Regions from separate parts of the Caballeronia sp. LjRoot34 genome, predicted to be linked through region 1. Evidence: riboswitches for the same ligand, from Rfam matches in the RefSeq annotation. Region 1 holds a riboswitch; each other region holds the start of a gene.
The links. A riboswitch is a leader RNA that binds a small molecule or an ion and turns the genes downstream of it on or off. The one in region 1 is predicted to bind fluoride.
Positions count from the first base shown of each region.

Region 2: another riboswitch for fluoride. It lies ahead of ACSQ36_RS28240 (DUF190 domain-containing protein); the one in region 1 lies ahead of ACSQ36_RS41435 (MutS-related protein).
Region 3: another riboswitch for fluoride. It lies ahead of ACSQ36_RS28175 (voltage-gated chloride channel family protein); the one in region 1 lies ahead of ACSQ36_RS41435 (MutS-related protein).

Region 1 covers NZ_CAXUSB020000004.1:222,319-225,595, forward strand. The annotation lists gene ACSQ36_RS41435 (MutS-related protein) at 1-1,493, opposite strand, end outside; fluoride riboswitch at 1,899-1,962, opposite strand; partial or broken gene ACSQ36_RS41440 (IS6 family transposase) at 2,168-2,336, shown strand; gene ACSQ36_RS41445 (hypothetical protein) at 2,409-2,543, shown strand; gene ACSQ36_RS41450 (porin) at 2,658-3,277, opposite strand, start outside.
Region 2 covers NZ_CAXUSB020000002.1:1,925,612-1,928,888, forward strand. The annotation lists gene ACSQ36_RS28230 (ISL3 family transposase) at 1-243, shown strand, start outside; gene ACSQ36_RS28235 (HAD-IIB family hydrolase) at 269-1,072, shown strand; gene ACSQ36_RS28240 (DUF190 domain-containing protein) at 1,208-1,537, opposite strand; fluoride riboswitch at 1,915-1,981, opposite strand; gene ACSQ36_RS28245 (MutS-related protein) at 2,025-3,277, opposite strand, start outside.
Region 3 covers NZ_CAXUSB020000002.1:1,911,793-1,915,069, reverse strand. The annotation lists gene ACSQ36_RS28180 (proton-conducting transporter transmembrane domain-containing protein) at 1-984, shown strand, start outside; fluoride riboswitch at 1,109-1,175, shown strand; gene ACSQ36_RS28175 (voltage-gated chloride channel family protein) at 1,252-2,562, shown strand; gene ACSQ36_RS28170 (DUF190 domain-containing protein) at 2,592-2,939, shown strand; gene ACSQ36_RS28165 (GntR family transcriptional regulator) at 3,183-3,277, opposite strand, start outside.

The sequences.
Region 1 (3,277 bases):
TAAAGCTCTGCGACCGACACTGCATACGCCCGGCCATCGGCTGACCTTCTTCTCACCCGGAAGGTGCGAGAAGCCGGGTCCTCGGGCTTGACTTCGCTCACCATGCTCACAGCCCAATCGTCGAGATGAGCGAGCTCTTCGATGAAGGTCACGCAAACGCACAAGGCATCGCGTTCCAGTATCTCGCCGATGATTTTCTTGCTCAGAAACAGCGCGTCGGTCAGCGTTGTAGAACTGAATATTTCGTTCATGATGATGACGCTTCGTGACGTGGCGTGCGCCAGGATTTGATGGACACGCATCAGGTCGTCCTGGAGCTTGCCGCGCAGGTCCTTCGTATTCTCTTCGCGCTCGAAGTGCGTGAACAGCTGGTCGCACAGAAAAAGCGCCGCGTTCCGGCCCGGTACCGGACAGCCTATCTTCGCCAGGTAATGCAGTTGGCCGAACGTACGGGCAAATGTCGTTTTCCCACCGTTGTTGGGACCCGATACGACAATCAGGCGTTCCTCGCCATCGAGATGGCAATCGTTACAGACCACGTGTGACTTTTCGATAGCGAGCTTGTGCGCGAGCGCCAAATCAAACGTCTCGTCGCAGTGCGCCGCTTTGCTGGTCGACGACATACGGGGGTAGCAAAAGCTCAAGCCCGCAGATTTGCAGGTGCCGATGTAGTCTCGGTACGCCAGGTAAAATTGAACTTCACGATCGAACGTCTGGATGGTGGCGTCGAGATAATCCACGTTGTTCACGCAATAGGTAGCGAGTTCGACGAACACCTGAGGATGCAACTGGGCGACAAAATCTAGTACACAAGCTTCGACATGATTCATGTCCAACCAGTCGCGCAGCTCTGCGCTGTGATCCTTGACCTCCCCTTGCTTCAATTTGTCGAAGATCCTCAGCACGTCGGCACTTTGATCGATTTCTGAATCATAGTGAAGCACTGTGACCGCGCTCCCCTTGATGCGAATGCAATACCGAATCGCCGCCAGATTCTCCTTGATATGGATCGCGTCATGCGTGAGCGACTGAAAGCGAGCTGATGCAACATACCCGCTCAGGGTTCGATGAAACTCACGCAGACCTTTCGAGCCCGGCGCGGCCAGCGGCAGATCATGGGCAAAAGTCTCGAGTGTCTTGCAATACACCGCGATCGCTTCGAGAAACCACCACTGACTTTGGCGCTGGTAGTGGAGCTTCTCCGCCTGTGCCAGATGCTGGCGCATCTTGAGCATACCCGTGGCGAAAGCGTTGATGCTGTCGAGCACGGCGACATTGTCGAGGTCGCGCATGACCTCATGCCGGTAGGTGATTGCTTCCTCGCGCGCCAGCTCGGTGTGGAAGAAGGGCTTAAGCGTGTAATCGTCCCGCCCCAGCGTGACCGCCGCGACGATCTGGTCGAGATTGAGGTCGCCGAAAAACGCCGGCTCCGGCGTATCGTCGCGCCTTGGGCCGTCTTCCGGCTTTTCGAACAGGATGCTGTGAAAGACCACGCGTATCCCCTTCTTGTTTGAAGACTACTTGCGCTCCCGGCAGATCAACGAGGCCAATAGCCCGTCTGCAGGACGCCTCCACGTTGATTCAGGCAGGCCATGCCGCTAGCGGGCTGGCGCTGAACCGGATAACGCGACACCATGCGGCGCAAAAGGGCACTCCGGGCAGCGCGCACCCGTGCGCCCCGATCGAATGGAATGTCGTAAAGAGAGGCTCGTAGGCCGATATTCGAGAGATCGTCGATCCATCATGCTTCCTTGTTCACCGGGCAGCCTAGGCGATCAAAGCGGATCGCTAAGAAACTGGCCGGACGGTGATGGAAACTGGGATCGTGCGCCGAGCTAACGATGGCGCATGTTTAAGGCAAGTGAAGCCGTTGGACGCGCACCCACAGTGCCATACCCAGGCCTGTAGGCATCATCAGCCCGTTGCGGGCGGTTGCGGAGGAATGCCATCTCCGACGTCACTTAAAGTCTACGCCTTGTAAGATGCGGACACAACTCTCCCTGTCTGGCAGCGGTCACGTGCTCGTTTATTCCGTGAAGGATGTCCAGTTAGCTATGCTGTTCGATTGATTCCTGGCGCTGGCTACTCGAGCAGATAGTGACGGACGTCTCAATTTGATGGAAAAGACCAATTCTATTTTCTCGTGAACGGATATTTACGGAAGGTCGATCACCGGGCGATCGACCGCCGAACCGGGCCCCTGATGAGCTTTAAGGATTCCGGTGTGCCCGCATCATCCCCTCAGGGATTGAGACAATGCACATAATCAGAAAAGGACCGATGACGGACGACGGCGTCACCGAACAGCTGACGCGCTGTTTTATTCTCTGATGGCGTACGGAATCCTTACCCTAGAAGAGTTTTTCGCGTTGTCGACCTTATTGCGGCACAACCGTCGTGGCCGACTCATGTACCAACCTGCATCCCGCAATGGCATGCTCTCGCCGGACATCAAAATTGGACTCGCCGAGAAGTGCAAAGCGGGTGAAGATCGTACGGCCGGCGGTATTCCTCAGCGCATGGGACAGGACGACGACGCGTAACTTGGGGGTGGAAGACCTAGCCTGGGAGTCCAGTACATGCCAAGGCGTCGCTGAGCTGATCCGCTTTCGCTGTCGCCTCACGTCCACGATGAATCGAAGTCGCCTGTCCACCGGTCAAAACATCGTCCGGATTCCAGTCGCTACGATGTAGTTGTTTGACTCTGATCCAATAAACGCTGCGCCGTTAAATTTAGAAAACATAAATCCGGCGTAGACATCAGTACGACGCGTAAAGCTATAGTCAGCAAGTACCGAGTATTGAAGCTGATTGCCACCGGCAACACCTGTCGACTGAACCGTTTGCGTATCGTAGACGCCTGCAGCGACATCGAAGGCTGGTGTGAACTTGTAATCACCGCCGCCGAAATAGACGTTAGTCTTCGTCGGATGAACAGTATTGGTCAATGTCCCAGAAAAGCCGAAGTAGTCAGTCGTGCTACCGGCAGAAGCAGGGTCCGATGGAGCCTTGAGTTCGTAATGCTCATAGCCGGCCTTGATTGTCGCAGCGCCAAATGCGTACTTGGCGGCGATCATCACGTCTTCGTCGTTGTTAAGCGTCAGTGTCCCTACGTTCGTACCGGTTAGGGCACTGCCCACCGGATTCGCGCCGACCAATGCGCCCGAATGAACCGCATCGCGGGCACTGTAGTAAGTCGCCTGAACGCCGAAACCGCGGTCTTCATAGCCCAAATTTGCGCCAAAGGTCGACCCCGCTCTAAAATTGCCGGCGACTC
Region 2 (3,277 bases), on a different contig from region 1:
CGCTCACGCATCGAGCCGATGAAGAAGTTTGCCCGGACCGTGCGCTCGCACCGGGATCTGATCCTCAACTACTTCCGTGCCAGAAAGCAGTTCTCCAGCGGCGTTATCGAGGGGCTGAACAATAAGGCCAAAGTCACTATGAGAAAAGCGTACGGCTTCCGAACCTTCCGAGCCACAGAAATCGCGCTCTATCATGCACTTGGCAAGCTTCCCGAGCCTCCATCCACCCACACTTTTTACTGACGAACCTTATTTTATGAAGAAGAACATGCAGCAATTGTCGTTAGCTCCAGGCGATCAATTCTCCACCGTCCAATTCGTACTCACCGACATGGACGAGACATTGACCTATAAGGGACGCCTGGCCGCAACCACATACATGGCTCTCGAACGGTTGCAAGCTCAGGGCATTCGGGTGGTACCTGTTACCGCCGCTCCCGCTGGTTGGTGCGATCAGATGGCGCGGATGTGGCCAGTCGATGGCGTTATTGCAGAGAATGGCGGCCTTTTTCTCAGACGAAGCGGCAACGGACACAGCGTCGAGCGGAAATACTGGCATGCGCATGAGAGTTTTGCAGACATGCGCAAGCAGCTCCAAACCATCTCCGGAATTGTCGAAAAGGCAGTGCCTCAGGCACGACAGGCGGACGACCAGGCCTTTCGGTTGACCAGTCTTGCATACCGGCGTTCCGGGACCGATTTGGATGACCGCATCGTCGAAGCGCTCATTGACGCGGGGGCTAATGCAACCCTCAATAACCTTTGGGTGCTGGGCTGGATTGGTGGCTACGACAAGTTGTCGATGTCGCTACGGGTGCTTGCTGAGACATTTGGGATTGGCGCAGAAGTCGCAACTGAGTTGGTCGCTTATTCCGGCGACTCAACTAATGATGCGCCGATGTTCAGCTTTTTCAAACATACGGTCGGAGTGAGCACCGTAGTTGATTACCTACCGCAACTGCCAACGCCGCCCGCATGGATCACCCGCGGTCCGGGCGGCGCCGGATTCGTCGAGTTCGCGGACGCGATCCTTGGGGCACGCCTGAACGTGCCCAGCGGAACCTCCGCGTGAAGCATTTGTTCGTTTTCGTCACCGTAGCGGACAGATCACGACCGTTTGATGTGGCTGAGTCCTTCATCGGGATCTCGATGATGGCGTTGACCTCATGGGGTACCTTCTCGCCAGTCGGAATAGCATTGAAGCCCATTACGCGCCTCCCTTTGCACCAAGCACTTCGTACTCGATAGGACACCGGGTATAGAAAAGTGGAACACCGCCCTGCTTGAGGCGGTCGAGCAACGCATCGACGTTCGCGTCCTCGGCCGCCACAGTGACCGCCACCGGCTGGTCGACCAGTTCGAAGAAACGCGCTGCATGATATTTGCCATGTGCATCGATAGCTTCGGTCACTTCGATCACAGAAGCACCATGAATATTGGCCCTCTTCGCTTCGTCCAGGATCCAATCGACCATCGTCATATGATTCTTGCGATGGCTCTGGTTAGCTGCGAACACCGTTAGCTGACTGCCTTTCATGGGTAACTCCGATTGGCTCAAGGGAGAAATAAGAACCAACGCTGCGCGCAGGCACGCCGCAGCGAAATGCGTAGGGACAGCGGTATAGGCAGGAGCATCTTTCGCGCTGCACACAGAGCGCGCCATGTGCTGGGCCGCAACGGAGGCGAGGCGTGCCCGCGCGCCGCTTGCGGACAGTGGCCAAGGTCGCGCCGGCTGCATCCGGACGAACCGGCCGTGCGCGATTGGCGTCGGACAATGCGTTGCAATCCGATACGGCGGACTGTGGACGCGCGAACTTGTGAAACTATAGGGATATGCATATGAACCCGATTCGAGCGATGTCAAATCTGGGCAGCAGGACCGCGCGAACACACGCCTACAGCTTCCTGACCCAGGAACTTGTAGGCATCATCAGCCGGCCTGGCCGGCGGTTCGCGGAGGAATGCCATCTCCGTCAATCGAGTTTAACACTCGTAATTGACCACTGCGCGTGGGATACGCGTCCTTACGGGTCCGATTCTTCAACTTTCGACAGACTGACGGAGATGGGCTCAGCATGTGCTTCCGATTCGTCTTTAGAGAGGAATATTCGCCTGTACAGATCTTCCCCATAGCTGGTTTGCAAGGGTTCAGCCTCCGTCAACTTGAATGTACGCTCGCCGTCCGCACGGCGCTCCGCTCTCAGGAACATCATGCTCTGCGCCTTCTGCTCATGCAGCCCGTGAGCCAGCGCGTACAGATGCGTCACCAGTACAATTTTTACGCGCTTTCGCAACAACGCCGCGATGATCTGGCGTGCGATCTCGGAACCTTCGCGCTCGTTGGTTGCCGCGAATGACTCGTTGCACAGCAGCAGCGAGTGTTCACGAATGTGATCGACGATTTCGCTCATCCGCTTGAGTTCCTCATCGAGCTTTCCGCTCTTCATCGACGCGTCTTCCTCGCGCTTGTAATGCGTAAAGATCCCGTCGCATACGTTCGCCGAAAACGATGCCGCCGCTACGAACATTCCGCATTGCATCATGACCTGCGCCTGCCCGACGCCGCGTAAGAACGTCGACTTGCCGCCTTGATTTGCACCGGTGATGACAACGAGGCCGCGGCCATCCCCAGTTACGTCGTTGCCGACAGGGGCATGCGCGGTGCGCAGTGCCAGGCTGGCGTCGTACAGCCCATCAAAGGCGAGCCTCCTGTCAGTGCGTTCGCGTGGCACGGGAACGCACACGGCCAGGCGCAGGCGCGTCAGTTGGTGGTGCAGATTGACGCATCCGATGTAGAAAGCCAGTTCAGTGCGCAGCATCGTGAAAAAGCTGAGTATGTGTTCCGCTGACTGGGCAAGTGCATTCGCGACGAGATTGATGCCGCGTGCCTCCAGGTCCGACACTGCTCTGGCGCCGGCCTCATCCCGGTCCGCGATGTGAAACGTCAACGAGCGCGGCCGTTTTGCGAATAACCGCCTCAGAAGATTGGGATCCTTCTCGTGAGGTTTCCGAAGCACGTAGTGGATTCCCTTGTTGCCCTGGCCCAGTCCCGCACTGATCAGCACGCCGTGGTTGAACCTGAGCTCCTTGAGGCAACGCTGAATTGTCACGAAATACTCGTCCGTTAACTCCCGCTGGATCATTGAAAAAAATTGAGTGAACCCTTCCGATCGAAACTGCGCCGCCTGCGTGTCGGCGAGATCTCGTATCTTCTTCAACACGCCCACGAATTGCTGAATCAGGTCACGTGCGCCGTGCAGCACCGAACCGGGTGACC
Region 3 (3,277 bases), on a different contig from region 1:
CTTCACCTCGCCGGCCACTCGCTCGCCAAAGGTGCGCTCTTTCTGGTCGCCGACGGCATCCAGGCGTCGACCGGCACCTACGATATCGTGCCGCGCGGGTGGCTCAAAAATAGCGGTTTCATGCTAGGGCTCGGCGCGGCCTTTGCCGTGATGAGCCTCGCCTCGGTTCCACCGCAAGCGGGATTCGTCAGTGAATGGTATGTCTTCCAAACGGTGTTTCAAGGCTTTCATCTCTCGGCCTTCACAGGACGCCTCGTGCTCGTACTGGCTGGAGCGGGCCTCGCACTCGCGGCAGCGGTGGCGCTTGCTACGTTCGTGAAGCTGTTCGGGTTGGGGCTCCTGGGCATGCCGGATGTCGACTACGCGCGGCCGGTGCCGCGACGGAATGCGGCAGTCGTCGGGACGCTGGGACTATGCGTGCTCGCAGTGGCCGTCGGTGCACCGCTCTGGCTCAACGCGCTGGCGAGCGGTGCCCAGACGCTGTTCCAAGTCAACAGTCCCCAGGCAATGGTCGCCGGATGGCTGCTGGTACCGTTGACCGACAAGTTCGCTTTTATCTCGCCGTCGAAGCTCATCATTGTGATGCCGTTGCTGGCGCTTCTGCCGCTCGCACTCCTGAGGCTCACGAAAACGCGCCCGGTGCGGCGCACGGCGGTCTGGTTCGGTGGCATGACCCCGGATGGTCGCGAGGCGATGACCACGCCGCTGACATTCTCGAACGCGATGCGCACGTTCTATAGCTTCGTATATCAACCGACGATGAGCACCGAGCGCGAACACGAACAGCGCGAGTACTTTATCAAGCGGCTGGTTTTCTCCGAGGGCGTGACCGATCTGTTCGAGCGGCATCTGTTCGCGCCTGCGACGCGGATCGTGACGTGGTCCGCCGAGAAGTTGCGTGCATTGCAGTCCGGTAACCTGAATTTCTATCTCGCACTGATCGGCGGATTGCTTGTCGCGATACTGGCCTTGACGCTGGTATAGATCGCCTGCGAAGGGCAGGGTGCGTCCCCTTGCAGAATACTGGCGAACGCGCTGTTGTGACCGTATGTCATGCGCCTCTTGGCGCACGCCGTTGTTGCGTTGCGCAAATTTAATCCGTAAAATCCGTGTTTCTGGAGATGGCATTCCTCCAAACAACCGCCGATCCTTCGGCTGATGATGCCTACGAGTTCCTGGGTGCAGGAGGTCGTAGGTCGTCCGTGCGACGCCCTGTCGCCCAGGTTTGATGTTCTGTCAAACCTAAAAATCATGAAACGTCTCAAGTCTGTCGAACAGATCGCCATGGTGCCGTATCTGGCGCGTTGGCTGCTGCTTTCCTCCGTGCTCGGCGCCTTGGCCGGGTCCGCCTCCGCACTTTTTCTCTTTGCATTGGACCGCGCCACCGATACACGCCTGGATCATCCGTGGCTCGTCTGGTTGCTGCCGTTCGCGGGGTTCCTGACCGGCTGGATCTATCACCGCGTCGGCAAGAGCGTCGAGGGCGGCAACAACCTGCTGATCGACGAGATTCACGATCCGCAGAAGATCGTGCCCAAGCGCATGGCGCCGCTCGTGTTGGTGGCCACCGTGATCACTCACTTGTTCGGCGGCTCCGCGGGCCGCGAGGGCACAGCGGTCCAGATGGGCGGGGCGCTGGCTGACCGGGTCACGCACCTCTTCGATCTAGGTCGAGAGGACCGTCGCATCCTGCTGATGGCCGGCATCGCAGCGGGCTTTTCGTCGGTCTTCGGCACGCCTCTCGCCGGCGCGATCTTCGGCCTTGAGGTGCTTGCGATCGGCCGCCTGCGCTATGACGCGTTGCTGGCGTGTCTCGCCGCGTCTGTCGTGGCCGACGCGGTATGCCGTCTATGGGGCATTCACCACACCGTGTATTCGATCCCGTTCGTGCCGCCCGTCACGGCCCTCGGGTTTGGATCCGCGATCATTGCCGGTATCGCATTCGGTGTAGTGGGGATGCTCTTTGCCGACTCGACGCATGCGTTGTCCGCCCTCATCAAACGCAAGATCGCCTATGCGCCTTTTCGGCCCGTAGTTGGTGGTGCCGTGGTGGCGATCCTTGCCACCGTCCTGAACGTTCCGCAGTACCTGGGTCTCGGGATACCGACCATCGTGCAGGCCTTCAACGGTCCATTGCCGGTCTATGACTTTGCCGGCAAATTCGGCTTCACCGTGGTCACGCTTGCGTCAGGATTCAAGGGCGGCGAGGTGACTCCGCTCTTCTATATTGGCGCCACGCTTGGCAACGCACTGGGTCACATCCTGGCGTTGCCGATACCGGTGCTCGCGGGGCTCGGCTTTGTCGCCGTGTTCGCCGGTGCGGCGAACACCCCGATCGCGTCGACGGTGATGGCAATCGAACTCTTTGGTCCTCAGATCGGCGTGTATGCCGCCTTGGCGTGCGTGGTCAGTTACCTCTTTTCCGGTCACACGGGAATTTACCGCGCGCAACGGGTCGGCCACGCAAAACATCCGCTCATTCCAGCCGGCATGCGCTTGGCCGATATCCCGGCCTGGCGCCGCGCGCGCCGCAAGGCCGCGACCGTCTCCGCGCAATCCTGAACGCTTCGAACACTTTCCTGCCCATCACCATGACTCAGCTGATTTCACTTCGCCTGTATTTCCACCATTCCGAAAGGGCTCGTCCGACACGCTTCTGGCATCGGGTGTCGCGACCGAGCCTTGCCTTGCACTTACTTCGCCATGCGAAGGAAGCGGGTATCGAACAGGCGCTCTTGCATCGCGTCCATGCGGGTTACCTTAAAGGTGACCGGCTGCATCACGAACACATCGAGATTGCGCATCACCGTTTCCCGCACTGCATCGAACTCATCGACCTGGATGCCAAAGTGCGCGACTTCTGGCGTACGCATGGCAAGGGACTGGACAACGTGAGGGCAATTTTCTTGCCGTGCGAACTACCGATGCAGGCGACGTGACCAACGGTCACGCGGGCGGAGTCGACCATGAAACCACAGACCAGGATGCGGTTGGCAGGGCAGTTCACAGTGCTCGGGTTTGCGGTGCGCGTGACCCAGGTCATGGCCTGGATGCTGTGTCCACGGCCGTGAATTCTGTCTATGGCAGCATCTCGCCCGTCTGGTTTGCGGCCTTCGGTGCGTTGACGATGCCTTTCCCCACGCGCGTTACGTCAAGCTTATTCCCTGCACGTCGGAAAGCCCTTAGTCGAACAGTGACTCGAGATTCGGAGTGTCGTTCTGAGGCGCGTCCAGCTTCAAGGTCTCTGCGACATGCGCCAGATGTTCAGTCATGCAGG